Regions from separate parts of the Nonomuraea sp. NPDC048881 genome, predicted to be linked through region 1. Evidence: riboswitches for the same ligand, from Rfam matches in the RefSeq annotation. Region 1 holds a riboswitch; each other region holds the start of a gene.
The links. Region 1 has a riboswitch for cyclic di-AMP ahead of AB0C33_RS33485 (hypothetical protein). Riboswitches for the same ligand answer to the same signal wherever they lie in the genome.

Region 1 (7,176 bases):
TACGGCATCAAGTGGCTGCCGCTCGGCGGTTACATCCGCATGATCGGCATGCTGCCGCCGCGTCCCGGCGACGCCCCCGGCAGGCTGCGCAGCGCGTCGACCGGGCCGTGGCAGGGCCTGATCGAGACCGCCCGCGAGGCCGCCATGGAGGAGGTGCGGCCCGGCGACGAGGACCGCGTCTTCTACCGCAAGAAGTGGTGGCAGAAGATCATCATCATGTCGGGCGGCCCGGCGATGAACTTCGTGCTCGCCTTCATCTTCTTCAGCGTCCTGCTGGTCGGCATCGGCCTGCCCAAGACCGCCCCGATCGTGTCGCCCGACACCAACACGTGCGTGATCCCCACCACCGAGGTGCGCAAGACGTGCGCGCCCACCGACGAGCGCACCCCGGCCGCCAAGGCGGGCGTCAAGGTCGGCGACCACATCGTCTCCCTCGACGGCCAGAAGATCGCGACCTGGCAGGACGCCACCCGCCTGATCCGCGGCCACGGCGCCGGCCCCGTCAAGCTGGGCATCGTTCGCGACGGCAGGCCGATGACGCTCGACGTCACCCTCATCGCCCGCGACATGGCGAACCCGACCGACGAGACCAAGATCGACAAGGGCGTCGGGTTCCTCGGCGTCGTGCCCTCCCAGGTCTTCGAGCAGCAGAGCATCGGGCAGGTGCCGGGCTACATGAGCGACCTGACCGGCCGCGTCGTGGGCTCGATGGTCAACCTGCCGGCGAAGATGGTCGGCGTCTGGAACGCCGCCTTCTCCGGCGACAAGCGCGACCCCGAGGGCCCGGTCGGCGTGGTGGGCGCGGGCCGGCTCGGCGGCGAGATCCTGGCCTCCGACATGTCCAACAAGAGCAAGCTGTTCACCTTCGTCAGCCTGCTGGCCGGGTTCAACCTGGCGATCGGCCTGTTCAACCTGATCCCGCTGCTGCCCCTCGACGGCGGCCACATCGCGGGCGGCCTGTGGGAGGGGATCAAGCGCGGCTACGCCAAGATCCTGCGCCGCCCCGAGCCCCGCTACGTCGACATCGCCAAGGTGCTGCCGCTCACGTACGCGATGGCGTTCGTGCTGATCATCATGGCCGGTCTGCTGGTCTACGCCGACCTGGTCAACCCCCTCACGCTCGGCTGACCCGGCCGGCGCGTCACGGGCGGGGGTCACCGCGCCTGGCGCACCCCGCGACGCCAGACCTCGGCGATGTCGCCGACGGCGGTGACGTCCTGGGTGGCGTCGCCCTCGACCAGCACCAGGTCCGCGCGCAGACCGGGGGCGATCCGGCCGCGGTCGGCCAGCCCGAAGTGCCGGGCGGGCACGCTGGTCGCGGCGGCCAGCGCCTCCTCGGCGCCGAGCCCGGCCTCGGTGAGCAACCGCAGCTCGCGGTGCAGGCCGGCGCCGTGGGCGGGCACGAATGGCGTGGCGTCCGTCCCGGCGAGCAGCGGCACGCCCGCGCGGCGCAGGGCCCGCAGCGCGCCGACGGCGTTGGCGGAGCTGCCCGGGCGGGCGCAGTCGGCGGTCTCGACGTGCTGAGCCGTGATCGCCTCGAAGTAGGCCAGCGTGGTCACCACGAAGACCCCCTGGTCGCGCACCCGCCCGGCCAGGCGCGGCGAGGCCGGGTCGTCCGGCGTCAGGTCGGTCCACACGTGAGCCAGGCCGTCGACGCCGGCGTCGAGCGCGATCCCCACCTCGGCGGCGGTGACCGCGTGCGCGACGACCAGCAGGCCCGCCTCGTGCGCCGCCGCGGCCAGGGCGGCGGCGACCTCCGCCGTCATGACGGGGAGGTCGGCCCCGTGCACGGCGCCGTCGTCAATGACGATCTTGAGGTAGTCGGCCCCCTCGGCCAGCCTGGCCTGGACGAACGCCGGCGCCTGCGCCGGGTCGGAGACGAAGTCGATCGCCGTGACGTCGAGCCCGTCCAGGACGGTGCCCGCCAGGGCCGTCAGCAACTGGGTCGGGTGCCCGCCCGGAGCGGTGGCCAGCGTGCCGGCGCTGCGCAGGTCGGCCACGTCGTCGTTCTCGGCGGCCAGCCGCCGCTGCCCGGCGAGGATCTGCGGCAGGCAGAACATGTCGAGCTCGGTGGTGACCCCGTACCGCAGGGCCTGGGCCAGGCTGCCGTCGAACACGTGGGTGTGCGCGTCGATCAGGCCGGGCAGCAGCGTCCTGCCCGTGCCGTCCACCTCGGCGTCGGCCAGGTGGCCCGCGCCGCTGCCGACAGCGGCGATCAGGCCGTCCTCGATCATCACGTCGGCCGTCGCGACGGTCTGCTCGCCGTCGAACACCCTGACGTCGCGGATCAATGTACGCATCGAAGCTCTCCCTTGTGAGTCGTGACGCCACCACAGAGGGGCAACCGGCCGGGAACTGTGACATGAGTGGCATAGATCACGCTTGATGCCTTCATGTCACAATCGCCACGCGTCGGGACTCTTCGGTTACGACAGACGAGGAGGCACGCCATGACACCGACCCCGCGGCACCCCGCCGACGCCGCCACCGAGCAGTTCCTCGGCTACCGGGAACTGCTGTTCTCCGTGGTCTACAACATGCTCGGCAGCGTCGCCGACACCGAGGACGTGCTGCAGGAGGCGTGGCTGGCCTGGTCCGCCCGGCACCGCAGGCCGGACGCCGGACCGGTGGAGAACGTCCGGGCCTACCTGGTGCGGATCGCGGTGAACCAGGCGCTCGCCCGGCGGGCGGACCTGAGCCGCCGGCAGGAGACCTACGTCGGCCCCTGGCTGCCGGAACCGCTGGTCACGGCCCCCGACAACACCGGAGGCGCCGCCGAGAGCGGGGAGTCGTTGTCGATGGCGGTGCTGGTCGTGCTGGAGACCCTGTCACCGCTGGAACGAGCGGTCTTCGTGCTGCACGAGGTGTTCGGATTCAGCCACCCGGAGACGGCCGACATCCTCGGGCGCACGCCCGCGGCGGTCCGGCAGCTCGCGGCCCGCGCGCGCCGCCACGTCCACGCGCGCCGTCCTCGTCACCGGACCCAGCCCGACGTCCACGCCGAGGTGACCGAGCGGTTCGCCGCGGCCGCCCTCGGCGGTGACCTGCGGGCCCTGCTGGAGGTGCTGGCGCCGGAGGTGACCTTGTGGACCGACGGCGGCGGCAAGGGACCGGCCACCAGCCTGCATCCGGTCCACGGCCGGGACCAGGTGGCGGCGCTGTTCATGTCCGTCGCCGCGACGCTGACCCCGGGCGCGGTGGACCTGCGTTACCGGCGGGTGGCCGGCGACCCGTGCGCGCTCGTCTTCTCCGGTGACGGGCCGCTGGCCGTGGTCGTCGTCGATCTCACGCCCGAGGGCGACCGGATCGCCGCCGTCTACTCCGTCACCAACCCCGACAAGCTCACCGGCATCCGCTGAGCTGCCGGTCCGCGGCTAGTTCATCGAGATGTGCACGTGGTCGTAGTGGTTCTCGGTGATGCTGCCGCGGTCGGACATCGAGCGCCAGCCCGAGCCCTGGTTGATGCGCTGCTTCCAGATCACGTACTTGACGCCCAGCTTGGCCTTGTTCTTCAGCGCCCAGTCGGCCAGCCGGTCGCCGAGGGCGTTGTTGACGGCGCTCGGCATGGTGCCGCCCGTGCTCATCATGAAGTCGCAGGCCCGGCCGAGCGGGTGCTCGCCGCTGGAGCCGGACCGGAAGCAGCCCACCTCGTACGGCAGCGAGAAGTTCTTCTGCACCTGCGCGCGCATCAGCCGGGTGCGCGGCGTGATGTTGTCCGAGCCGGCCGGCAGCTCGGGCGCCCAGCTCCCGTCGGACTTCTTGCCCGGCCCGAACGGCACCAGGTCCTGGAGCTTCTTCTTGATGTCGTCGATGACGTCCTGGGCGTCGTCGCGCTGCTCGGCCACCTCCGCCGTGCCCGCCTTCAGCTCCGTCGCGAGCGCGGCGGCGGCCGTGGCGGCCTTCTTCTGGTCGTCGCGGGCCTTGGCCACGCTGTCCACGACCGCCTGCTGCTCGGCGGTGAGCTGTTCGAGCACGGCCGCGCCGCCGCCGTCCGGGGTCATCATGAACGCCGGCAGGGAGGTGTCGCCGTTCTGGTAGCGCAGCCGGGCGATCTCGGCGACCCGCTGCTCGGCCGTGGCCAGCGCCTGCTCGGCGGCGGTGAGCCGCTGCTGGGCCGTGGTGGCGGCCTGCTGGGCCTTGGCCAGCTCGACCCGCTTGAGGTTGTACGTCTCGATGAGCTTGTCGACCTTGCGGTTGAGCTCCTTGAGCTGGGCCCGCAGCTGCGCCTCGGACGGCTTGGGCGCGGCCGCCACGGCGGCTGCCCCGGAGACCGAGGCGGCGGCCGGATGGACGAGCAGGGCGGTGGCGGTGATGAGACCGACGGCAAGACTCGCGGGGGACGAAGCCGCCACGTGGTTGTTCCTCTCCCTCTGCCGGCCGGGTTAGCTGACGGGTTCGGGCACGGGAGCAGTCCCTACCACTTGCGCGGATTCACCCCGGATGCGATGGGTCCCCGGCTCCCGGGCAACACGCCCGGGATTAGGCATACAACGACCGTTATGGCCGATGTCTAACGGGATATTAGTGGTAGATCACGAGTCATGCGACTTTAATGAGAAACCAATTAGTGATCAATTCGTGATCGCAACATGCGTGCCGCCTCCTCCGGCAGCACGTCGTTGACGAAGGCCCCCATGGCCGACTCCGAGCCCGCCAGGTACTTCAGCTTCCCGGGCGCCCGCCTGATGCTGAACAGCTCCAGGCGCAGGTAGGCCAGCTCGCGGCCGTACCGCACCGGCGCCTGGTGCCAGGCCGAGATGTACGGCATCGCGACCCCGAACAGCGCGTCGAGCGCCCGCAGCACCGAGGTGTACAGCGGCGCGAACGCGGCCCGCTCCTCCTCCGACAGCGCCGCCAGGTCGGGCACCTGCCGGTGCGGATACACGTGCACCTCGAACGGCCAGCGCGCGGCGGCCGGCACGAACGCCGTCCAGAGCTCGTTGGCGGCCACCACCCGCGTGCCGGCGGCCTGCTCGGCGGCCAGCACGTCGGCGAACAGGTTGCCGCCCGTGTGCCGAGAGGCGGCCCCCAGCTGGAGCTTGGTGCGCGGGGTCACGTAGGGATAGGCGTAGATCTGCCCGTGCGGGTGGGGGAGCGTGATGCCGATCTCCTCGCCCCGGTTCTCGAAGCAGAACACCTGTTCGACGCCCTCCATGCCGGACAGCTCCGCCGTGCGGTCGGCCCACGCCTCCATGACCAGCCTGACCTGCGCATTGGAGAGCCTGGAGAAGGAGGAGGAGTGGTCGGAGGTGAAGCACACCACCTCACAACGTCCGACACCCGGCCGCACCTCACTCAGGCCGCCGACATCCCCGTAAGTCCCAAAATTTCCGGAGAAAGAGGGGAAGCGGTTCTCGAACACCACCACGTCATAGTCATGGGCCGGGATCTCCGACGCCCGCGTGGCGGACGACGGGCACAACGGGCACTCGTCGGCCGGCGGCAGGAACGTCCGCGTCTGCCGGTGGCCGGCGATCGCGATCCACTCCTCGGTCAGCGGGTCGTAGCGCAGCTCGGAGGCCACCGGCCGCGGATCGAGCGGCCGCCGGTCGATCGCGCTCCGGTCGGCGTCGTCGCGCCGGTCGAAGTAGATCAGCTCTCGGCCGTCTGCCAGGTGGGTGATGGTGCGCTTCAAGGCGTGCCCTCCGCGATGATCAGTTCTCCGGCCCGTTCGGCCAGCTCGGTGCGTGCTTCCTCGGGCAGCCCCGCGTCGCTGATGACCACGTCGGCCTCGGTCAGCTCGGCGATCGTGCTGATGCCGACCGTGTTCCATTTGGTGTGGTCGGCGGGGACCACCAGCCGGTGCGCCGCGGCCACCAGCTCCCTGTCGGTCTCGGACTCCAGCAGGTTGGGCGTGGTGAACCCGGCGCGCAGGCTCATGCCGTGCACCCCGAGGAAGAGCGTGTCCACGTGCAGGCGGCGGATGGCCGCCACCGCCACGGGGCCGACGAGCGCGTCGGAGGGCGTGCGCACGCCGCCGGTCAGCACGACCGTGCGGTCGGCGCGCGGGTTGCGGTGGAAGACCTCGGCGACGGGGATCGAGTTGGTGATCACGGTCAGCTCGGCCACCGCGACGAGGTGGTGGGCCAGCGCCCACGTGGTGGTGCCGGCGGAGAGGGCCACGGCGGTGCCCGGCCGTACGAGGGTGGCCGCGTGCCGCGCGATGGCCTCCTTCTCCTGCTGCTGGCGGGCGGACTTGGCGGTGAAGCCGGGCTCCTCGGTCGAGCCGGGGCCGAGGGCCGTCGCGCCGCCGTGGACCTTCTCCAGCAGCCCGCGCTCGGCCAGCACCTCAAGGTCGCGGCGTATCGTCATGTCGGAGACGCCGAGCTCGCGCACGAGGTCGGCCACCCGGACGCCGCCGCTGCTGCGTACGCGTTCGAGGATCGTCTGCTGACGCTGCTGTGCGAGCACGCCCACCCCTTCCAACAGATTCCACCAAATTATGACACGAGTTTGTTGAGGAATGTTAGGTCACGGCGTATCGCTTGTGCGGCCCGCGGGCAGGGGAGACCTTGTAGGTCACGATCCCGACCGTCGGAGGTGAGCCCATGGCGAAACGTGCACGCAAGGGCAGGGCGCGCAAGAAGAAGAAGGCGAACCACGGGAAGCGCCCGAACGCGAACTGAACACGGGTGGCCGCGGATCTCGCGGCCACCCGTGTCATCTCAGCCGGGCAGCTCGGTGAGCGCCTGGTCGAGGCGCTCCTGCGGAAGCGAGTAGTCCTCCAGTTCGCCGGCCAGGTGGCGGTCGTAGGCGGCCAGGTCGAAGTGGCCGTGCCCGCACAGCGCGGTGAGGATCACCTTCTCCTCGCCGCTCTCCTTGCAGCGCAGGGCCTCGGCGATGGTCTCGGCCAGCGCGTGCGTGGGCTCGGGGGCCGGGACGATGCCCTCGGTCCGCGCGAAGCGCACACCCGCCTCAAAACACTCGCTCTGGGTACGGGTCACCGCCTCGAACAGCCCCAGCTCGTACATGTGGGACAGCAGCGGCGCCATGCCGTGATAGCGCAGCCCGCCGGCGTGGATCGGGTCGGGGACGAAGGAGTGCCCGAGGGTGTGCATCTTCAGCAGCGGCGTCAGCCCGGCGGTGTCGCCGAAGTCGTAGGCGTACACGCCGCGGGTGAACGACGGGCAGGCGGCCGGCTCGACCGCCCTGAACCGGGTGCCGATCCGTCCGGCC
Region 2 (7,176 bases), on a different contig from region 1:
CCGGAGGCGGCCTGCTGACCGTAGCCGGGCTGGGCGTACTGCTGGCCGGGGGCGGGCTGCTGGCCGGAGGCGGGCTGCTGGCCGTAGCCCTGCTGGCCGTACTGGGCTTCCTGGCCGTAGCCGGGCTGCGTGTACTGCTGGCCCGAGGACTGCGGCTGCTGGCCGTAACCCTGCTGACCCGAGGCGGCCTGCTGGCCGTACTGGGCCTCCTGGCCGTAGCCGGGCTGCGTGTACTGCTGGCCCGAGGACTGCGGCTGCTGGCCGTAGCCCTGCTGCTGGCCGTAGCCCTGCTGACCCGGGGCGGCCTGCTGGCCGTACTGGGGCTGCTGGCCGTAGCCCTGCTGCTGGCCGTACTGCTGTGGTTGCTGGCCGTACTGCTGTTGCTGGCCATAGCCCTGTTGCTGCTGCTGACCGTACGGGGGCTGGCCGAAGGCATCGTCCGCCCGGTAGCCGACCACAGTCACGTCCGGGTCGGGCTCGCCGGGCCGACGGCCGTGGTGCTGACCGTACTCGGGGTTCTCGCCGGAATCGTCCTGTGGGTACGGCGGCTGTCCGGTGCTCACCGTGTCACCTCGCTTCGAGTGCGCATGTGGCACGTGTCAGGACACATGCCTGTGCTGCCCAACGTATCGACATAGGTATCAACAATCACCTTTCCAAGTGGTCAAGGTCCGCGTCACCCGATGTCAGATGCAGCAGCATGCGGGTGTTGCCAAGGGTGTTCGGTTTGACGTGTTCCAGATCAAGGAACTCCGCCACACCCTCGTCGTACGAGGCCAGCAACTCGGCGTAGACCTCGGGTGAGACCGGTGTGCCCTGGATGGGGCGGAAACCGTGCCTCGCGAAGAAGTCGACCTCAAAAGTCAGACAGAATACACGCCGCAGCCCCAGATCCTTCGCCTGCCGGACGAGCGCCGAGACGATCCGCCGCCCCACACCCAGCCCCCGGCACGCGGGATCGACGGCCACCGTACGGACCTCGGCGAGGTCCTCCCAGAGCACGTGGAGCGCGCCGCAGCCGACGACCTCCCCGCCGCGCTCGGCCACCCAGAACTCCTGGACGTCCTCGTACAGCGTGACCGTGGCCTTCTCCAGGAGCCGCGGCCCCGCGCCCGCGTAGGTGTCCACGAGACGCCTGATCGCACGCACGTCGGGCGTGCGCGCACGCCTGACCACGACCGCGGTCTCGGGGACTGCCACTTCGGCCACCTGCTCCATGGCTCTCCAGGGTACAGATCTCATTACGGCTCGGCCCTAAATCCCACGTCTCGGGCATCTCATCACATCCCGTGGTCAGATGAACACGAGCCGACTTGGAGCTTTCCTCCAGACCTCAGCACCCCGAATGCTGGACAAAAGGTGCAGAAGCCCGCTTCCGTACGGCTACCCACGAGATCACCTTGTGACCCTTCAGTTGTGAAACCTCTACAGACTCGGCAGTTCCGGTTGAGCGTGAACCCGGAGTGCATTAGTGTCCAGCGACGATGTTCTCCGCGTAATGCGCGCGGAAAGACACGCCCAATTCCCGCAAGGGAAGCCGGGGAACCAACGGCGGCGAGCACCTGGCGCCACCACTTGGGGTGAATCCGACCATCTCGGTAGGGCTGCTCCGGCCCGAACCCGTCAGCTAACCCGGCCGGCGTCGATGAGAGGAGCTCGGTTGGTGAAGCGGACGTTCGACCGCTCGGGGAAGTCCGGGGGCAGGCACGCCCGCCCCCAGGAGCAGGCCAGGCGCGCACGCCGCCTCGGCGTCATCGGCGTGACCGTCGCCGCGATGCTGTTCGCCGTCCCCGTCGGTTCCGCCGCCGCCGACCCGAAGCCGTCGCTCTCCGAGCTCTCCGACCAGGTGGAGAAGCTGCACGAAGAGATCGAGACGCTGGCCGAGCAGTACAACGAGCAGCGCGAACGGCTGAAGGCCGCCCAGAAGGCCAACGACTCCGCCCAGAAGATCCTGGCCACCAGCGAGTCCGATCTGGCCGCCAAGCGCGCCAGGGCCTCGCTGCTCGCCCAGAACGCCTACATCACCGGTGGCCTGGACAAGGCCCTGGCCTTCGCCCAGTCCGGCGACCCCGAGACCTTCCTCGACCGGGCCGCGACCACGTACGCGCTCGAACAGCAGCAGGGCGAGGAGGTCAACCAGCTCGCCAGGGCCATGGAGGCCGCCGAGCGGGCCAGGGCCGGCGCCAAGACCCGCATCGCCGAGGTCCAGAAGATCGTCACCGATCTGGAGAGCAGGCGCTCGAAGATCACCAAGCTGGTCGCCAAGGTCGAGAGCAACCTCTACCGGCGGGCCGTCGGCGAGGCCGGCCGTCCCGGCACCCGGGCCGTGCGCGTCAACCTGCCGGTCATCGGCGACGGCAAGGCCGCCCAGGCCGTCAAGTGGGCCCTCACCCAGCAGCTCAAGCCGTACGTGTGGGGCGCCGAAGGGCCGCGCTCCTACGACTGCTCCGGGCTGGTGATGGCCGCCTACCAGCGCGTGGGCATCTCGCTCCCCCACTACACCGGCGACCAGTGGACGGCCGGCAGGCAGGTCAGCCGCGACCAGCTGCGCCCCGGCGACCTGGTGTTCTTCTACAGCGACCTGCACCACGTCGGCATCTACATCGGCGGCGGCATGATGGTCCACGCTCCGCGGACGGGTGACGTCGTGCGGGTCGCCCCGATCGGCGGGCGGCCGTTCGCCGGCGGCGTGCGCATCGCGGACTGACCCGCGCGCCACTTCGCCCAGCGCCACTTCGCCCAGCGCCACTTCGCCCAGCGTCACTGGATGATGCGCGCCACCTGCTGAGCGCCGCTAGATGAGCTGGCGGCGCGCCGCCCATGCCACGGCCTCGATCGCCGTGGCCACGCCGATGCGGTCGCAGATGCCCCTCAGCCTGCGCCGTACGGTCCGTCCGCTGATATCCAGCCGCCTGCCGACCCGATCGACCGTCACTCCCCTGGCCAGCTCGGCCAGTAACGCCAAATCCGCGTGGCTCAGCTCAACGCCTTCTGTGAGCACATCCACCGGGAGCCCTCCCCCAAACAGCAGAACTCGGACCTTTCAGGCGAAGCAAAGCCGCTCGTCTCGGTGAAGGTAAACGCATCGCGGAAAGGTCGTCAAGCGCGACAATCGGCGCCCTTGACCAGCGCTATTGACATGATCACTTATATGTGACGTACTCCGCATATGTTGGCACGCCGTGGTCCGCTATGAACGGTCCAAACGATCAATTCGGCGGCCCGGTTCCACCTCCGATGAGCGCCACCGACGTGCTGGGTTTTGATCCCTCGGATCCGCAATTTGTGCGCGATCCGTACGTCCGATATCGCGAGCTGCGAGCCGCCGGGCCGATCTTCAGAACGCGCGGCGGGCTGCTCGTCGTGACCACGTACGAGTTGTGCGCGGCCGTGCTGCGCGACCCCGGGTTCGGTCACGGAACGTCCCCTCCCGCGCAGGAAGAGGCAGGTCAGCCCGGCCGGTCGTTCCTGCTCATGGACCCGCCCGATCACACCCGGTTGCGTGCTCTGGTCAGCCGCGCGTTCACGCCGCGCATGGTGGCCCGTCTCAGGCCGCGGATCGAGGAGATCACCGCCGACCTGATCGGGCGGCTGCCGGAGGAGGCGGAGCTGATTTCCGGCTTCGCGTACCCGCTGCCGGTGATGGTGATCAGCGAGATGCTCGGGGTGCCGCCGGAGGACCACGACCGCTTCCGCGGATGGAGCGAGGCCCTTGCCCGCGGACTTGACCCGATGCTGACAGACGCCCTCATGTCGGAAACGGAGCGTTCCAGGAACGAGTTCCGCGACTACTTCCGCCACCTGATCGCGCGGCGGCGCGAGCGTCCCGGCGAGGACCTCCTGAGCGCACTCGCACACGTCGAGGAGCTCACCGAGGCCGAGTTGCTGGCGACCTGCGTGCTGCTGCTCGTGGCCGGCCACGAGACCACCGTCAACCTCATCGCGAACGGCGTGCTGAACCTGCTGCGGCACGACCTGCTGCACCGCGCCGCCGAGCGCCCGAGGGAGGTCGTGGAGGAGGTGCTGCGCTTCGATCCGCCGGTCCAGCTCACCTCCAGGATCGCGCTGGAGGACCGGGAACTCGGCGGGACGCCGGTGCCCGCGGGCTCGGCCGTGCTCGTGCCGATCGGCGCGGCCAATCGCGATCCCGCCGTGTTCGCCGATCCCGACCGGTTCGACCCCGGCCGCGAGCCCGGCCGCCACCTGGCCTTCGGGCTCGGCCTGCACTTCTGCCTGGGCGCGACGCTGGCCAGGATGGAAGGCGAGATCGCGCTGTCGGCGCTGGCCGCGGCGGCGCCGAAGATGGAGGCCGCCGATCCGGAGCCGCCGTACAAGGAGAACGTGGTGCTGCGCGGGCTGGCCCGGCTGCCGGTGCGGCTCAGGCGGTAGCGTCGTAGCGTTCCCTGGCGGCCTCGACGTCCTCGATGTGCTCCTCGGCCCACGCCTTGATGGCGGTGACCAGCGGCATCAGGCTCTGGCCCAGCGGGGTGAGCGCGTAGTCGACGCGCACCGGCACCTGCGGCGTGACGCGGCGCGCCACCAGGCCGTCGCGCTCCAGGCCGCGCAGGGTCTGGGTGAGCATCTTCTGGCTGACCCCCGCGATGCGCCGGGCCAGGTCGCTGTAGCGACGCTCGCCGGAGGCCAGCGAGCTGAGCACCAGCGTGACCCATTTGTCGCTGAGCCGGTCGAGCAGCTTGCGGGAAGGGCATTCGGCGAAGTAGGCGTCGAAGGCGAGTCTCGCCTGGTCACGCCGCTGCGCCGCCGTCGTGGTCGCCACCGTCTCACTCCTCGCCGTGTGTTACGCACTTCCAGGTGCCTACTTACTGAAAGAGAGTAACTCTTCCTAGGGTCGCGGACATGACGAACATGCGTGCACTCATCGGCGGCTCCGGCGCTCCCCGGCTGGTGTCCGCGCCGCTGCCGGCGGCGGGGCCCGGCCAGGTGCGGATCAAGGTGGCCGCGGCCGGGGTCAACCCCTTCGACCTGGCCGTGGCGTCCGGGGCCCTGGCCTCGTACGGGCTGGCCAGGAAGCTCGACTCGTACGGGATCGGCTTCGACGCCGCGGGGACCGTCGACCAGGTGGGCCCGGGGACCTCCTTCAGCGTGGGAGAGGAGGTCGTGGGGCTCTGCGCGCGGCTGGAGCTGCCGTACAAGGCGCAGGCCGAGTACGTCGTGCTGGACGCCCCGGCGGTGGCCCGCGCGCCGCGCGACGTGAGCCCCGTCCACGCGGCCACGCTGCCGCTGAACGGGCTCACCGCCTGGCAGGCGCTCGACCGGACCGGTGTAGGGCCGGGCGGCACGCTGCTGGTCACGGGGGCGGCGGGGGCCGTCGGAGGCTACCTGGTGGAGCTGGCCGCCGTGCGCGGCGTCAGGGTGGTGGCCGCCGCCGGCGCCGCGGACGAGGAGCTGGTACGCGGCTTCGGAGCGGAATGGTTCGTCCCGCGCGAGGAGGACCTGGCCGAGGCCGTACGGGCGCAGGTGCCCGGCGGTGTGGACGCCGTGGTGGACGCGGCCGTGCTCGGCCTGCCCGCGCTCGACGCCGTTCGGGACGGCGGAGCGTTCGTGGCGCTCGCGTCGGGGGTCGCGCCGGTGGCACTGCGCGGCACGGACGTGGCCACCGTGCTGTTCCGCTCGGACGCCCGGCAGCTCGCCGAGCTGGTGCGCCTGGTCGAGGCCGGACGGCTGACGCTACGGGTGGCCGGGACGTACCCGCTGGAGAAGGCCGCCGACGCCCACGCCCGCCTGGCCGAGGGCGGCCTGCGCGGACGGCTCGTGCTGGTGCCCTGACCGCCCCGACCGCCCCGGGCCGGCGCCCCGCACCTGCGCGGGGCGCCGGACGGCGGCTCAGTGGGTGGGCTTGACCAGCGGGAACAGGATGGTCTCGCGGATGTTCTTGCCGGTGAAGGCCATGATCATCCGGTCGATGCCGGCGCCCATGCCACCCGTGGGCGGCATCGCGTACTCAAGGGCCTGCAGGAAGTCCTCGTCGAGCTGCATCGCCTCAAGGTCGCCGCCCGCGGCCAGCAGCGACTGCTCCACCAGCCGGTGGCGCTGGTCGATCGGGTCGTTGAGCTCGGAGTAGCCGGTGCCGAGCTCGGTGCCGAATCCGATCAGGTCCCACTTCTCGGTCAGCAGCGGGTTGTCGCGGTGGAGACGGGCCAGCGGCGAGGTCTCCAGCGGGTAGTCCATGACGAACGTCGGCTGCACGAGCGTGTGCTCGACCAGCGCCTCGAACAGCTCCTGGACGAGCTTGCCCGACCCCCACTTGGCGTCCCAGTGGACCTCGCGGCGATCGGCGATCTTCCGCAGCTCCTCAAGGGTGGTCTCGGTGGTGATCTCCTCGCCCACGGCGTCGGACACCAGGTCGTAGAGCCGGACCCGCGGCCACTTCTCCAGGCCGAGGTCGATCTCGACGCCGTCGTGCACGACCACGGTGGTGTCCAGGGCGGCCACGACGGCCTTCTGGTACATGCGCTGCGTCAGGTCGGCGATGTCGTTGTAGTCGAGGTAGGTGCCGTAGGCCTCGAGCATGGTGAACTCGGGGTTGTGCGTGGAGTCGGCGCCCTCGTTGCGGAAGTTGCGGTTGATCTCGAAGACCTTCTCGACGCCGCCGACCACCAGCCGCTTGAGGTAGAGCTCGATCGCGATGCGGAGGTAGAGCTCCATGTCGTAGGCGTTGATGTGGGTCTTGAACGGCCGGGCCGTCGCGCCGCCGTGGATGGGCTGCAACATCGGGGTCTCGACCTCGAGGTAGCCCTCCTCGTGCCAGAAGTCGCGCACCGCGCGCACGGTCGCGCTGCGCACCCGCGCCATCTTCCTGGCCTCGTCGTTGACGATGAGGTCGACGTAGCGCTGGCGCACCCGTGCCTCGGGGTCGGTGAGGCCGACGTGCTTCTCCGGCAGCGGGCGCAGGCACTTGGCGGTGATCTGCCAGCTGTCGGCGAGGATCGACAGCTCGCCGCGGCGCGAGGTGATGACCTCGCCGGTCACGCCGACGTGGTCGCCCAGGTCGACGTCGCGCTTCCAGGCCGCCAGCGACTCCTCGCCGACCTTGTCGAGCGAGATCATGACCTGCAGGTCGGCGCCGCCGTCGCGGAGCGTGGCGAAGCAGAGCTTGCCGCCCACGCGGTTGAGCATGACGCGGCCCGCGACCCCCACCGTCTCACCGGTGGCGGT
Region 3 (7,176 bases), on a different contig from region 1:
CAGCCAGTTCTCCTCCGGCACGCATCGGGCGGCGGCCGCGGCCCTGATGGAGTTGGAGCGCATGGGCTCGTCCTGGAAGATCGTCACGGGGTGGAAGACGACCTTGAGCCTGCCCTCCCTGGCCAGCTTCTGGATCGTGCCGTCGACCTTGGAGTGCATCTCCTTGCAGATCGGGCAGTCGAAGTCCTCGTACACGTCGAGCACGGGGGCGTCGCCGGACCTGTCGGCCAGCACCATCGAACCGTCTAGCTGCCTGGTCAGGCGTACCGACCCAGCCGTCTCACCCGGCTCCGAGAAGGCCAGCACACCGAGCACCACCAGCGCCGCACACGCGACCGCGACCGCAACCAACCGCTTCATCATCCGCCCACTTCCAGCTCACCGATCGCGCAGACCCTACCAACGCCGGAACCACTCTCCGGACAGCCGCCCGGGGCGGCTCCCTCATTGGTACCTGATGACGATGAGAGAACGCTGTGAGGGGAGAATGACCTTCATGAAGGCGAACCTCCTCGACCCCGCGGTGGGCCGGTACATCCTCGACCACTCCACCCCGCCCGACCCCCTGCTCGACGAGCTGGCGCGGGAGACCGCCGAGGCGACGGGCGACGCCGCCAGGATGCAGATCTCCGCCGACCAGGGCCGGTTCCTGACCATGCTGACCCAGCTCACGGCCCCGGCCGTGGCGGTCGAGGTGGGCACGTTCACCGGCTACTCGTCGGTGTGCATCGCGCGGGGGTTGTCCGGCGGGCGGCTGCACTGCTTCGACGTGAGCGAGGAGTGGACGTCCATCGCCCGGCGCTACTGGGAGCGGGCGGGCGTGACCGACCGCGTCTCGCTGACGCTCGGGCCCGCCCTGGAGACGCTGGCCGCCTTCGACGAGCCGATCGACCTGGCCTTCCTCGACGCCGACAAGGGCAACTACCCCGGTTACTACGAGTTGCTGGTCGAGCGGCTGCGGCCGGGCGGCCTGCTGCTGGCCGACAACACGCTGCGCAGCGGCCACGTGGCCGACCCGGCGCACTCGGAGACGACGACGGTGCAGATCCGCGAGTTCAACGACCTGGTGATCGAGGACCCCCGGGTGAGCGTGGTGATGCTGCCGGTCGCCGACGGGATCACGATGATCAGGAAGAACCACTAGATCGCGGGACGCCGCCGCCGTTACTCTGAGTGATCCTTTGGAAACCCCCGGGAAGCATGAGGACGGCGGCATGGTCAGGCCCCTGGAAGAGCGCTACCGCACCGTGCGCGAGCTGTTCCCCGAGTTCCGCATCGAGACGGTCCAGGGCCGGATCGTGGTGAACGAGCCGGGCACCTGGCAGCACAACACGATCCTGTCCCGGACATTGTTCCAGCTCGCCGCCGCGGCGGCGGTCCGGGGCTGGGAGATCTGGCCGAACATCACCGTCTACCTGGGCCCCGGCCACGATCTCTACGTGCCCGACCTGGCCGTGGTCCCGCGCCGGCCGCGGCTGCACGAGGAGCACGCCGTCCACGGCGCCTCGACGATCCTGCTCGTGGACGTCGTCTCGGTGGCCACGACGTACGACGTGCACTTCGTCAAGACGGGCGGGTACGCGCGCGGCGGGGTGCCGCTCTACCTGGTGATCGACCCGTTCCAGCGGTTGGTGACGCTGTTCGGGGGGCCTGGCGGGCGGCGCTACCGCAGCGAGAACGTCGTCTCCCTGGGCGAGCCGGTGTTCCTGCCCGACCCGTGGAACCTCCACGTCGACACCGCGGCCCTGACGGAGGCCGGCGCCTGAGACGCCGGCCGTCCGCGCGGCTCTAGCCGATCTTGTGGATCCAGTTGCGGGTGTCGGGACGGGCGCCGTACTGGATGCCGACGAGCTCCTCGCGCACCCGCATCGTCACCGGGCCGGGGGTGCCGTCGGCGATGGTCCAGGAGCGGTCGTCGCCCCTGACCGAGCCCACCGGCGTGACCACGGCGGCGGTGCCGCACGCGAACACCTCGGTCAGCTCGCCGGAGGCGCAGGCGGACTCCCACTCGTCCACCGAGATCAGCCGCTCCTCGGTCTCCAGGCCGAGGTCGCCGGCCATCTCCAGGATCGACTCCCGGGTGATGCCGGGCAGCAGGGTGCCGGTGAGCGCCGGAGTGACGAGCTTGTTGCCGAAGACGAAGAAGAGGTTCATCCCGCCCATCTCCTCGACGTACTCGTGCTTGTGGGCGTCGAGCCAGACGACCTGGTCACAGCCGTTGTCGACGGCCTGGCGCTGGGCGACGAAGGCGGCGGCGTAGTTGCCGCCGCACTTGGCGAAGCCGGTGCCGCCGGGCGCGGCGCGCGTGTACTCGGTGGACAGCCAGACCGAGACGGGCTTGATGCCGCCGCTGAAGTACGAGGCCGCCGGCGAGGCGATCACCATGTACTTGTAGGTCTTCGACGGGTAGTTGACGCCGAGCCCGGCCTGCGTGGCGAACATGAACGGGCGCAGGTAGAGGCTGTGGCCCTCGGTGGTCGGCACCCACTCCTTGTCGGCCGAGACCAGCAGCTCCAGCGACTCCACGAACGCCTCCTCCGGCAGTTCGGGCATGGCCATGCGCTCGGCCGAGCGGTTGAAGCGGGCGGCGTTCGCGTACGGCCGGAAGGTCGCGATCGAGCCGGAGATCTGCCGGTACGCCTTCAGTCCCTCGAACAGCTCCTGCGCATAGTGGAAGACCGAGGTCGCGGGGTTGAGCGAGAGCGGCCCGTACGGCATGAGCCGGGCGTCGTGCCAGCCCTCGCCGTCGGTGTAGTCGATCGAGATCATGTGGTCGGTGAAGACCTGCCCGAATCCGGGGTTCGCCAGTACCTGCTCCCGCTCGGCCGCGGTGCGAGCGTGGTCGGAATGCTGCACGTCGAAGCTGAGCTTCTGAGCGATGGTCATGACGGAGGTCCTTCTCTCTACGAATCTGCGACTTCGAAAGCTGATTCTGTTAGCTACTGCCCGCGAGCAGTATTCGTACTTCCTAGTGTCTCGCGATTTGGGATAGCAAGAGGCAGTTGGGGTGGTTAGATCCGGCGAACGCGAAAAAGCGCCTGGCAGTCCGTGTTCGGACCGCCAGGCGCGTGCGGGGCTAGGCGGTCCTAGCCGGCTACTCGCGCGGCGATGTCGTCGCCGATCTCGCTGGTCGTGCGGCCGGCGCGGCCGGTCACCCGCTCGGCGATGTCGGCGGCCACGGCCTGCTCGACCTTGGCGGCCTCGGCGTGCAGGCCGAGGTGGTCGAGGAGCATGCCCACGGACAGGATGGTGGCGGTCGGGTCGGCCTTGCCCTGACCGGCGATGTCGGGCGCGCTGCCGTGCACCGGCTCGAACATGCTCGGCGAGGTGCGCTCGGGGTTGATGTTGCCGCTGGCCGCCAGGCCGATGCCGCCGGCGATCGCGGCGCCGAGGTCGGTGATGATGTCGCCGAACAGGTTGTCGGTGACGATCACGTCGAAGCGCTCGGGCTGGGTGACGAAGAACATCGAGGCCGCGTCGATGTGGCTGTAGTCGGTGGTGACGTCGGGGAACTCCGCGGCCACGCGGTTGACCGTGCGCTGCCAGAGGTCGCCGGCGAAGGTGAGCACGTTCGTCTTGTGGACGAGCGTGAGCTTCTTGCGGGGCCGCGACTGAGCCTTCTGGAAGGCGTACCGCACGACGCGCTCGACGCCGTGGGCGGTGTTCAGCGACTCCTGGGTGGCGATCTCGTGCGGCGTGCCGCGGCGCATGACGCCGCCGGTGCCCGCGTAGAGACCCTCGGTGCCCTCGCGGACGACGACCATGTCGATGTGCTCAGCGGTGGCGCCGGCCAGCGCGGTCTCGACGCCGGGGAACAGCTTGACCGGCCGCAGGTTGACGTAGTGGTCGAACTCGAACCGGAGCTTGAGCAGCAGGTCGCGCTCCAGGATGCCGGGCGGCACGCTGGGGTCGCCCACGGCGCCGAGCAGGATCGCGTCGTAGCCGCGCAGCTCTTCGAGCACCGCGTCGGGCAGGGTCTCGCCGGTGCGGTGGTAGCGGGCTGCGCCCAGGTCGTAGTGGGTGGGCTCGATCTTCGTGCCCACGGCCTCCAGGACCTTGAGCCCTTCGGCTACGACCTCGGCGCCGATGCCATCCCCGGGGATGACGGCCAGGCGGATGTTACGCGACTCCATGGGCGGTACCTTACCGGCTCGTCTCGGCTGACGAACACATCATCTCAACAACCGGACAATCCGTTTTGGGGGGATTGCGACCTTTTGACCGTTTCGTTAGAGTCCGACGAGCCTAATCCACGCAGCCGCTGCGTGGAGCCGGGGACCCACCTTTCCCCCCGGGGCGAATCGGCTGCGCCTCCCCCCCGAGGAGCCGCCGTAGGGCTACTTCCAGGCCCGAGCCCGTCAGCTAACCCGGTCGGCCACGTGGAAGGACAGTCCCCTGTCTAGCATCGCCATCCTTGTGGCGGTGGCAGCGGGCGCCGCAGGTCTCGTGCCTGCCGCCCCCGCGGCTCCCGCCGCTCCGGCCGCCCCCACCCCCTCCATCACCCTCACCGGCCCCCAGGTGAAACAGGTCCAGGAACGGCACGTGCCGAAGCCGGCCTGGAAGGTCGCCCTCGAATACGCCATGGACAAGCGCGGCACCCCGTACGTGTGGGGCGGCGCCAGCGAGCGGGGCTACGACTGCTCGGGCCTCATGCTCCGAGCCTACGAGGACGCCGGCATCGAGCTCCCCAGAACCGCCGCGGAGCAGTACGGCGCCTTCTCCAGGAAGATCGCCTGGAAGGACCTCAAGCCAGGCGACCTGGTGTTCTTCAGCGGCCTCGGCCACGTCGGCATGATCTCCAAGCCCGGCTACATGGTCCACTCCCCCCACACCGGCGACGTGGTGAAGGAGGAACGCCTGTCGCAGTGGCGCAGGCAGGCCTTCGTCGGCGCGGTACGCCCCGACCCCAAGGGCGTCAAGCGCTGGGCCGACTACAAGCAGCTCCAGAAGGCCCCCGCCCCCGCCATGCTCACCGCGACCCTGTGACGACGACCTTCCCCGGGGCGTGCCCCTCCTCCTGGTAGCGGACGGCCGCCGGGAGCTCGCCGAAGGGGAAGGTCCGGTCGATGACCGGGGTGACCGCGCCCCGCTCGATCAGCCCGGTCAGCGTCAGCAGGTTCGCCCTGTTGCTCCCGCAGCGGACGACGTCCGCCCTGACGATCCGCTGCGGGACGAAGGGCCCCGACGCGAGCGCGGCGAACATGTGGCCGGCCGGCTGCACCCAGCGGCCGGCCGGCCCGCCGACCAGCACGTACGTGCCCTTCCTGGTCAGCACGCGGCGGCAGTCCGCCAGCCGGCGGCCGCCCGCCACGTCGAGCAGCAGGTCGAAGCGCCGGCCCGACGCCGCGAAGTCCTCCTTGGTGTGGTCGATGACGTCGTCCGCGCCGAGCGAGCGGACCAGGTCCGCGTTGCGCCCGCTGCACACGCCCGTGACGTGCGCCCCCAGCGCCTTGGCCAGCTGCACGGCGAACGTGCCCACGCCGCCGGACGCGCCGTTGACCAGCACCTTCTGGCCCGGCTGGAGGCGTCCCTCGTCGCGCAGCGCGATCAGCGCGGTGTTGGCCGCCATCGGCACCGCCGCCGCCTGCTCGAACGACAGGCCCGCCGGTCTGGGCGCCACCTCGCCCTGCCGCAGGCAGACGTACTCGCCGAAGCCGCCCCCGAGCGACATCGCGTACACCTCGTCGCCGGGACGGAACAGCGTGACGTCCTTGCCGGCCGCCTCGACCTCCCCCGCCACGTCGGCCCCGAGGACGGCGATGCGCGGCCGGCGCAGCCCGACCCCGCCGCCCATGACCCGGGCCAGGTACGGCTCCCCCCGCATGAAGTGCCAGTCGTAGGGCTGCACGGACGTGGCCCGCACCCGGACCAGCACCTCGTCGTCGCGCGGCACGGGCCGCTCGACGTCGGTCAGGACGAGCTGGTCGGGCGAGCCGAACGAGCGCAGGACGTACGCCTTCATCGTTTTCTCCCTCGTGCCGCTGATGTGCCGCCAGTGTGGGCGTGACCTGCGCGGACGCTCAACGGTCGAAAGGCGACGGCTCGATGGCCGAAAGTACGACGGCCCGCCCGCCGATGGTGCGAACCAGGACCGGCCGTCCGCGCGATGACCGGGCACGGGCGCGGGCGGCACGCTCTCAGGCATGAGATGGATCGCACCCGCCGGGCTGCTCGCGCTCAGCGTCGTCCCGCTGGTCGCCGGCGCAATCCGGGTGACCGAACTGGCCGCCGGCGCCCCCGTGACGGCGGACAACGCGCGCTTCTTCGCCATGCCCGTGCCGGTGTTGCTGCACATCCCGGCTTCCCTGGTGTTCTGCGTCCTCGGCACGTTCCAGTTCCAGGCCCGGTTCCGGGCCGGGCGGCCGGGGTGGCACCGCGCGGCGGGGCGGGTGCTGGTGGCGTGCGGGCTGGTCGCGGCGCTGTCGGGGGTGTGGCTGACGCTCTTCTCCGACCTTCCCGCCGGCGACGGGATGTTGCTGGCCGCCTTCCGGCTGCTGTTCGGGACGGCCATGGCCGCCTGCCTCCTGCTCGGCCTGGCCGCGATCCGGCGGCGCGACGTGGCCCGGCATCGCGCCTGGATGACCCGCGGGTACGCGATCGGGCTCGGCGCGGGCACGCAGGCGTTCACCCTGGCGTTCGGGCTGGCCGCCTTCGGGGCGCCCGGCGAGCTCGGCCGGGCGCTGCTCGTCGGCGCGGGCTGGGTGATCAACCTGGCGGTGGCCGAGTGGGTCGTCCGCAGAACCCTCAGAGGTCAGGTGCGTACGCGGTCGGTCTCGTAGGCCCACATGGCGATCTCGACGCGGTTGCGCACGCCGAGCTTGGTCATCAGGCTCGCGACGTGGCTCTTGACCGTGCTGAGCGAGATGTGCAGCTCGCGGGCGATCTCGCTGTTGGTCCGGCCGCGGGCCACGGCGCGCAGGATCTCCTCCTCGCGGCCGGTGAGCGCCTCGACCGGCTGCGCGGGCGCCTCCGTACGCCCGGCTCCGGCGAACGCGGCCAGCAGGCGCGCGGTCACGCTCGGGGCGATGAGCGCCTCACCGCCGGCCGCCGCGGTCACCGCCTGGGCGAGCAGCGCCGGGCCGGCGTCCTTGAGCAGGAAACCCCTGGCTCCGGCGCGCAGGGCGGCGTAGACGTACTCGTCGAGGTCGAACGTGGTGATCACGACCACCGCCATGG
Region 4 (7,176 bases), on a different contig from region 1:
GGGCCGCCGCCCTGGACGCCTGGATCTCCATGAGCGCGACCAGCCCGTGCACCTCGGGTTCGGCGGGCATCAGCCCGGCCAGCACCCGGCCCAGCCGCAGCGCGTCCTCGCACAGGCCGGGCCGCATCCAGTCGTCGCCCGCGGTCGCCGAGTACCCCTCGTTGAAGATCAGGTAGATGACCTCCAGCACGGACGACAGGCGTCCGGCCAGCTCGGCGCCCTGCGGCACCTCGAACGGGACCTTCCGGTCGGCCAGGGTGCGCTTGGCCCGCACGATCCGCTGGGCGGCGGTCGGTTCGGGCACCAGGAACGCGCGGGCGATCTCGTCGGTGCTCAGGCCGCCGAGCACTCGCAGCGTCAGGGCCACCCGCGCCTCCATCGACAGCGCCGGATGGCAGGCGGTGAAGACCAGCCGCAGCAGGTCGTCCTCGATCTCGTCGGGCTCGGGCGGCTCCCCGGCGGTCTCCAGCCGGTGGCCCAGCTCGGCCAGGTTGCGGGACATCCGCTCGTTCCTGCGGATCAGGTCGACGGCGCGGCGCTTGGACACCGTCATCAGCCAGGCGCCCGGGTTGCGTGGCACGCCGGATTCCGGCCACTGCTCCAGGGCCGCGACCAGCGCGTCCTGGGCCAGCTCCTCGGCCAGGCCGACGTCGCGGACCAGCCCGGCCAGGCCGGCGATGAGCCGGGGCGCCTCGATCCGCCAGACCGCCTCGATCGCCCGGTGGGTGTCGGAAGCCATCACCGGCTCATGACACCAGCACCGTCCGGGGTCCGCAAGCCGAGGTCAGCTCTCCCGCCCGCCCAGACGCCGGCGCATGGCCTTCTCCCGCTCGACCTCCGCCGGGTCGGACGAGGCCGCGTCGGGCGCGTCGGAGGCGTCGTACACCCGCCACACGTCCAGGCCGATCCCGTCATAGCCCTCGGGGACGGGCACGCGCATGGCCCATTCCAGAGCCTCCTCCCTGGACTTCACCTGGATCAGCCAGAACCCCGCGATCAGCTCCTTGGCCTCGGCGAACGGGCCGTCGATCACCGTGGCCCGGCCGCCGCTGTAGGCGATCTGCGCGCCCTGCGAGCTCGGGTAGAGCCCCTCGGCGGCCAGCAGCACCCCGGCCTTGGCCAGCGCCTCGTTGTAGGCGTGCATGTTGTCGACGAGCTCCTGGCTGGGCAGCGCCCCGGCCTCGGTCTCCCCGTTGGCCTTGCCGACGATCATGAATTTCATCCTGCCGTCCCTTCCGTCCGCGGCCCCGGGGCGGAGCCGGCCTCGCCGAAGCGTCGAACGGGCGCCGGCCGGATCGACACGCGGGCGCGGACCGTCCGCTTCCAGGGCACCGTACCGGTCGTGCGGCCGGGTGGCCGATGTGCCATCCTCGCCCCATGCACCAACCCGCACAAGACGCCCCCGTCCCCAACCGGGCCCTCTGGGACGAGCGCGCCCGCGTCCACGGCTCCACCTCGGCCGACCGGTTCTACGACGTCGACGCCTTCCTCGCCGGCCGGCAGACCCTCTACCCGCTCGAACGCCGCCTGGCCGGCGACGTCGCCGGCCGGGACCTGCTCCACCTGCAATGCCATTTCGGCCTGGACACGCTGAGCTGGGCACGGCTCGGAGCGCGGGTGACCGGCGTCGACTTCTCCCCGGTGGCGGTCGCGCGCGCCCGCGACCTGGCGGCCAGGGCCGGGCTGGCGGCCACGTTCGTCGAGGCCGACACGCAGCGGCTGCCGGAGTCGCTGGCCGGCGGCTTCGACCTGGCGGTGGCCACGTACGGCGTGTTGTGCTGGATCGGCGACCTGGACGCCTGGATGCGCGGCGCGGCCATGGCGCTGCGGCCGGGCGGGCGGCTGGTGCTGGTCGACCTGCATCCGGCCTACGCGACGGTGTCCTCGCTCGACCCGCTGGTGGCCGACTGGCCCTACGGCGGCGGCCAGGCCCACCGGGAGACGGTGACCGGGACGTACGCCGACGCCGCGGTGGTGACCGAGGCCCACGAGGCGGTCGAGTACCCGCACTCGGTGGGCGAGATCGTCACGGCGGCGGCGCGGGCCGGGTTCACGGTGGCCGAGCTGGGCGAGCACGTCGAGACCGACATGGACCCGCGCGGCCTGCTGGCCGAGGGCGCGGACGGCCGGTACCGGTTCCCCTTCGGGGACTCGCACCTGCCGATCCTGTACTCGCTGCTGGCGGTCCGGCCCTGAGACGCGGCGAGCGCGCGTCCCTCGTACGGGGACGCGCGCTCGGAGCGTGGGGAGGTCAGCTCGCGTACTGCGGGTATCCGTAGCCGACGACCTGCGACTTCGGACGGACGCGCTCCTCGACCTTGCCGTTGCCGGTGTTGCCCTCGATCGTGGAGATCGTGCCGTCCTGGTTGTCCTTGACGACGAAGCCGACGTGCTGGATGGCGTCCAGGCTCTTGCTGCCGCCCCAGGAGAAGAAGACCACCGCGCCGGGCCTGGCCTCGGCGCCCCAGCGGTCGTTGGCGGCGAACCACTTGGCGTGGGCCACGGTCCAGGCGTCCCAGCCGACCTGCGGGCGGGCGCCGGTGTGCTCGCCGACCCAGGAGACGAAGATCGAGCACCAGGGGGCGTTCAGGTACATGGCGCGGGTGCCGCCGTCGCGGGCGATGGTCTCCGCCGCGCGCTGGGAGTCGGCGTACCACTTCTGGAACTTGGTGCCGCCGCCGTAGGCGTTCTCGGAGGTGCCGACCTGGGCCTTGGCCATCGCCAGGACCTGCTGGGCGGTGACGTTGACCTGGGTCTCCTCCGCCTTGCGGGTCTGGGCGGCGGTCTGCGGCGCGACGGCCGAGTGCCCGGCCGCGGCGGCCGGGCCGGCGCTGTCGGCGGCGGCGGCGGTGGCGTGGGCGCCGATGGCGGAGGCGAGGATGGCCGCGCCGAGCGCGGCGTGAGCGTAGGTGATCTTCGGGGCACGGATGGGACGGTGCGTGGCCATCGAGGGCATTGACTCCTTGCTTCCATGCCGCTTACCGGGTTAGCTGACGGGTTCGGACGTGGAAGCTGCCCTACGGCACCGAAGTGCCGATTCACCCCAAAGGACGTGGGTCCCCGGTTCCGCCCGAAGGCGGATTCAGCGGTCACAGGACGATCCTGTGAAATGTCTTGCGATGGTTGGACAAAGCCGGACAAACCGGACGTCTGCCGCGAGATGCCCCACAAGGTAATACATCGGGCAAGAGCAAGGCAAGTGGCTAAAGGTCCAGCTAGGAGAGTTGCGCCCGCGCTTCGGCCAGAAGCCCCATCATGGCAAGGGATTCGTCAAGCGGCATGATCGCGCTCTCCGTGCGGCCCTCGATCGTGGCCGCGCGCACCTCGCGCAGCTCGCCCGCGTAACCGTTGTCGGCCGGGGCGAGCACCAGCTCCTCCGTCTCCATCGACGGCCCCGACAGCAGCACCCGCCGCGGCGCCCAGAACGGCGCCAGGATGTCGGCCCGCATCGACGTGCCCACCACGCTCGCGTCGTTGGCGTGATGGGCCAGCAGCGACACGTCCACCAGGGCCCGCCGCCCGTCCGGGTACAGCAGCAGCCCGCCGGCCTCGGCGTCGACCCCGCTGGGCGCCAGCGAGCCGGCCATGCGCAGCTCCGCGGGCATGCCGAGCAGCAGCTGGGCCAGCCCGAACGGGTAGATCCCCAGGTCGAGCAGGGCCCCGCCGCCCAGCTCCGGCGCCCACAGCCGATGGGCGGGGTCGTAGGGCAGCGCGAAGCCGAACGAGGCCCGCACCGACCGGATCTCGCCGAAGCGCGGATCGGCCGCCACCCGCTGGATGAGCGGGTTGAAGCGCATCCACATGGCCTCCATGAGGAAGACCCCGGCCGCGCGGGCCAGCGCCACCATGCGCTCGGCGTCGGCCACGTCGGCCGCCAGCGGCTTCTCGCACAGCACCGACTTGCCCGCCGCGATGGCCGCCTCGGCCACCTCCAGGTGCTGGGCGTGCGGCGTGGCGACGTAGATCGCGTCGACGGCCGGATCGGCGCACAGGGCCTCGTAGGAGCCGTAGGCCGACTCCGCGCCCAGCTCGTCGGCCAGCGCCCGCGCCCTGAGCGGGCTCCGCGAGCCGACGGCGGCCACCCGCATGCCGGGTTCGGCCACGATGGCCGCTCCCACGGTACGCGCGATGCCGCCGGTCGCCGCTATTCCCCAGGTGAAATCTCGCACGACCGAGATCGTAGAGCGCTCAGGTCAGGTTGAACGAGTCGGGGTCGGGCCCGATCCGCCGCCCCGCGTTCATCGCGCCGATGGCCGCCATGTCCTCGGTGTCGAGGATGAAGTCGAACACGTCGATGTTCTCCTCGATCCTCGACGGCGTGACCGACTTGGGGATCACCACGTTGCCGAGCTGCAGGTGCCAGCGGAGCACGATCTGGGCGGGCGTCTTGCCGTACTTCTCCGACAACACGCGCAGCGCCGGGTCGGCCAGCAGCCCCTTGCCCTGCCCGAGCGGGCTCCACGCCTCGGTCAGGATGCCGTTGGCCTCGTGGAAGGCCCGCATCTCGCGCTGCTGGAAGTACGGGTGGAGCTCGATCTGGTTGATCGACGGCGTGATGTCGGTCTCCTCCATCAGCCGGGTCAGGGTGGCGACCGTGAAGTTGGAGACCCCGATGGCCTTGGCCCGTCCGTCCCGGTAGATCTTCTCCAGCCCCCGCCAGGCCTGCACATACCTGTCCTGCTCCGGGACCGGCCAGTGGATCAGGAAAAGATCTACGTAGTCGAGGCCCAGACGGGCCAGGCTCTCGTCGAAGGCCTGCTCGGCGCGCCCGTGGTCGCAGTTCCACAGCTTGGTGGTGACGAACACCTTCTCCCGTGGCACCCCGGCGGCGCGCACGGCCCGGCCGACGCCCTCCTCGTTCTCGTAGGCGGCGGCGGTGTCGATGTGCCGGTATCCGGCGCGCAGCGCGGCCGTCACCGCGTGCTCGGCGTCGTCGGCAGAGACCTGCCAGACGCCGAAGCCGAGCTGTGGTATCTGCACACCGTCGGTGTTGAGCATCAGCGAGTTCATACCCTCCATTGTTCACGTGTCGTTTCTTGCGGCTTAAGCAGGCCGGGCTACCTTGAGGCGGGTCGTGCAAGGCCATCCACCGGCTGGGGGAAACAGAGTGGTCAGACAGGCGTCGGCCTGGGTGGAGTCTCCGCTCCAGATGCTGTGCGCCGTCGAGGCCCACCATGCCGGGCTGCTCGGCCCGGACACCGTGGTCGTGCCGCGCGCCGGCCTGCGCCCGCTGCGCGCCACCCGCAAGGAGCTGCGCCGCCTCGACCTGCCCGCCGGCCTGGTGCTGGACGAGCCGCGCGAGCGCATGCCGCGCCGCGTCCAGGCCGTGGGCGACGCGTTCTCCGGCAAGGTCCAGATGCGCTGGCTGACCTCCGACCCCGGCCGCATCGTCGTCGTGGACGACGGCCTGGCCACGCTCAGGCTGCTCGAACTGCTGGCCGCCGGGCCGTTCCGGCCGCTGCTGCGGGCGCGGGCGACCCCCTCGCGGGCGCGCGCCCTGCTCGGCCTGGCCGCCGCGCTGCGGCTGCGGATGAGCCGGGTGTCGGTCTTCACCGCCCTGCCCGTCCCCGACGAGCTGGCCGCCGCCGTCCGGGGGGCGGGCGTCGACCTCGTCCGCCACGACTTCGCCTGGCTGCGCGCCCAGCCGCCGAGCGCCCAGGGGCCCGCCGAGCGCACGGTCGTCCTCGGCACGTCCCTGGTCCGCAACGGCCTGGTCCACCGCGACCACTACCTGCGCTGGCTGACCGACCTGGCCGGACGCGAGCCGCTGGCCTACTACCCGCACCGCCGCGAGGACCCCGTCGACCTGGCGCTGATCGGCGAACGTCCCGGCATCACCGTGCACGACGCGGGCGTGCCGGCCGAGCTGACGCTGCGCGGCCTCGACGCCGGGCAGCGGGTGCTCAGCCTGCCCTCGACCGCGATCACCTCGCTGCGGGTGCTGCTCGGCCCGCGCGGCGTCGAGGTCGAGCCGGTGGACGTTCCCGACGACTGGTGGACGAGCAGGGCGGCCCCCGGCCTGCGATCGCATTTGACAGGAGCTTCCAGGTGAGGGTGCTGGCGATAGCCGACTCCGACTCGTATCTGAAGTGGGCGGCCTGCCTGCTCGACGACCTGCCCGCGGGCTGCGAGAGCGAGCTGGTGGTGGTGCGCACCCCGATCGCGCCCTCGCCGGAGCAGATCGCGGCGGCGGTGGGCGGGCGCGCGGCGCCCCCGGTGTTGTCGGCGCGCTCGCTGCGCCGCCTGGCCGAGCGCACCCGCCCCGACGCGATCCTGGTGGGCTGCACGGGCCCGGTGGTGGACGTCCTGGTGGCCGACGTGCTGGCCGGGCTGCGGCCGGCGGGCCGGGCACGGCCGGTGTTCGTCAGCGGGCTGCCCGGCATCTCGGTGCCGGCCACGGAGAAGGCGTGGCTGTTCCGCAGCGGCTGCGACCTGTTCGTGGTCCACAGCGAGCGCGAGGTGGCCGAGTTCTCCGAGATCGCCGGCCGGCTCGGCGGGGGAGGGGCGGTCGGGCTGGCCCGGCTGCCGTTCCTGCGGCCCGGCGCGGTGTCCGGCGGCGGCGACCGGGTCGTGTTCGCCACCCAGGCCAAGGTGCCGCGGGCGCGGGAGGAGCGCGAGCGGGTGCTGACGGCGCTGGCCGAGCTGGCCGCCCGCCGGCCCGGCCTGGAGGTCGTGGTCAAGCTGCGCGCCCTGGAGCACGAACGCCAGACCCACAACGAACGCCACCACTACCAGCGGCTGTGGCGCGAGATGGGCGAGCCGGGCAGGCTGACGTTCGCGGCCGGGTCGATGCACGAGCAGCTGTCGCGGGCGGCCGGGTTCGTCACGGTCAGCTCGACGGCCGCGCTGGAGGCCGTCGCCATGGGCGTGCCGTCGCTGGTGCTGAGCGACTTCGGCGTCAGCGCCGAGATGATCAACCTGGTGTTCGAGGGCAGCGGCCTGCTCGGCACGCTCGACGACCTGGCCCTGGGCGACTTCCGCACGGCCGAGCCGCGCTGGTGCGAGGCCAACTACTTCCACCCGGCCGGCCGCGACGACTGGGCGGCCCTGCTGACCGGCCTGGCCGCGGACGGGGCGCGCCCGCCCGCCCGCTCCCTGCTGGACGGCCCCGAGCACGCCGCGGCCCGCCGCCGGGCCAGGTTGCGGGTGGAGGTGCCGCCCACGATGCTGCGGGCG

Region 2: linked by a shared signal. The riboswitch ahead of AB0C33_RS24185 (NlpC/P60 family protein) and the one ahead of AB0C33_RS33485 (hypothetical protein) in region 1 are both predicted to bind cyclic di-AMP.
Region 3: linked by a shared signal. The riboswitch ahead of AB0C33_RS17355 (C40 family peptidase) and the one ahead of AB0C33_RS33485 (hypothetical protein) in region 1 are both predicted to bind cyclic di-AMP.
Region 4: linked by a shared signal. The riboswitch ahead of AB0C33_RS27675 (CHAP domain-containing protein) and the one ahead of AB0C33_RS33485 (hypothetical protein) in region 1 are both predicted to bind cyclic di-AMP.

What each region holds. Positions count from the first base shown of each region.
Region 1 is NZ_JBEZGC010000011.1:12,482-19,657, reverse strand. Features, by position in the region: gene AB0C33_RS33500 (M50 family metallopeptidase) at 1-1,128, shown strand, start outside; gene AB0C33_RS33495 (amidohydrolase family protein) at 1,155-2,300, opposite strand; gene sigJ (RNA polymerase sigma factor SigJ) at 2,451-3,359, shown strand; gene AB0C33_RS33485 (hypothetical protein) at 3,375-4,352, opposite strand; cyclic di-AMP (ydaO/yuaA leader) riboswitch at 4,358-4,496, opposite strand; gene galT (galactose-1-phosphate uridylyltransferase) at 4,565-5,635, opposite strand; gene AB0C33_RS33475 (DeoR/GlpR family DNA-binding transcription regulator) at 5,632-6,411, opposite strand; gene AB0C33_RS33470 (TrpB-like pyridoxal phosphate-dependent enzyme) at 6,666-7,176, opposite strand, start outside.
Region 2 is NZ_JBEZGC010000006.1:443,252-450,427, reverse strand. Features, by position in the region: gene AB0C33_RS24195 (RDD family protein) at 1-563, opposite strand, end outside; gene AB0C33_RS24190 (amino-acid N-acetyltransferase) at 649-1,218, opposite strand; cyclic di-AMP (ydaO/yuaA leader) riboswitch at 1,506-1,657, shown strand; gene AB0C33_RS24185 (NlpC/P60 family protein) at 1,664-2,707, shown strand; gene AB0C33_RS24180 (LuxR C-terminal-related transcriptional regulator) at 2,795-3,007, opposite strand; gene AB0C33_RS24175 (cytochrome P450) at 3,286-4,389, shown strand; gene AB0C33_RS24170 (helix-turn-helix domain-containing protein) at 4,379-4,777, opposite strand; gene AB0C33_RS24165 (NADP-dependent oxidoreductase) at 4,858-5,787, shown strand; gene lysX (bifunctional lysylphosphatidylglycerol synthetase/lysine--tRNA ligase LysX) at 5,845-7,176, opposite strand, start outside.
Region 3 is NZ_JBEZGC010000004.1:467,169-474,344, forward strand. Features, by position in the region: gene AB0C33_RS17330 (thioredoxin domain-containing protein) at 1-363, opposite strand, end outside; gene AB0C33_RS17335 (O-methyltransferase) at 497-1,144, shown strand; gene AB0C33_RS17340 (Uma2 family endonuclease) at 1,215-1,766, shown strand; gene AB0C33_RS17345 (branched-chain amino acid aminotransferase) at 1,789-2,886, opposite strand; gene AB0C33_RS17350 (3-isopropylmalate dehydrogenase) at 3,087-4,133, opposite strand; cyclic di-AMP (ydaO/yuaA leader) riboswitch at 4,233-4,392, shown strand; gene AB0C33_RS17355 (C40 family peptidase) at 4,423-4,986, shown strand; gene AB0C33_RS17360 (NAD(P)-dependent alcohol dehydrogenase) at 4,970-5,962, opposite strand; gene AB0C33_RS17365 (DUF2306 domain-containing protein) at 6,144-6,779, shown strand; gene AB0C33_RS17370 (response regulator transcription factor) at 6,752-7,176, opposite strand, start outside.
Region 4 is NZ_JBEZGC010000008.1:102,393-109,568, reverse strand. Features, by position in the region: gene AB0C33_RS27690 (RNA polymerase sigma factor) at 1-739, opposite strand, end outside; gene AB0C33_RS27685 (YciI family protein) at 785-1,222, opposite strand; gene AB0C33_RS27680 (methyltransferase) at 1,378-2,196, shown strand; gene AB0C33_RS27675 (CHAP domain-containing protein) at 2,252-2,947, opposite strand; cyclic di-AMP (ydaO/yuaA leader) riboswitch at 2,961-3,098, opposite strand; gene AB0C33_RS27670 (Gfo/Idh/MocA family oxidoreductase) at 3,216-4,169, opposite strand; gene AB0C33_RS27665 (aldo/keto reductase) at 4,189-5,010, opposite strand; gene AB0C33_RS27660 (hypothetical protein) at 5,108-6,052, shown strand; gene AB0C33_RS27655 (DUF6716 putative glycosyltransferase) at 6,049-7,176, shown strand, end outside.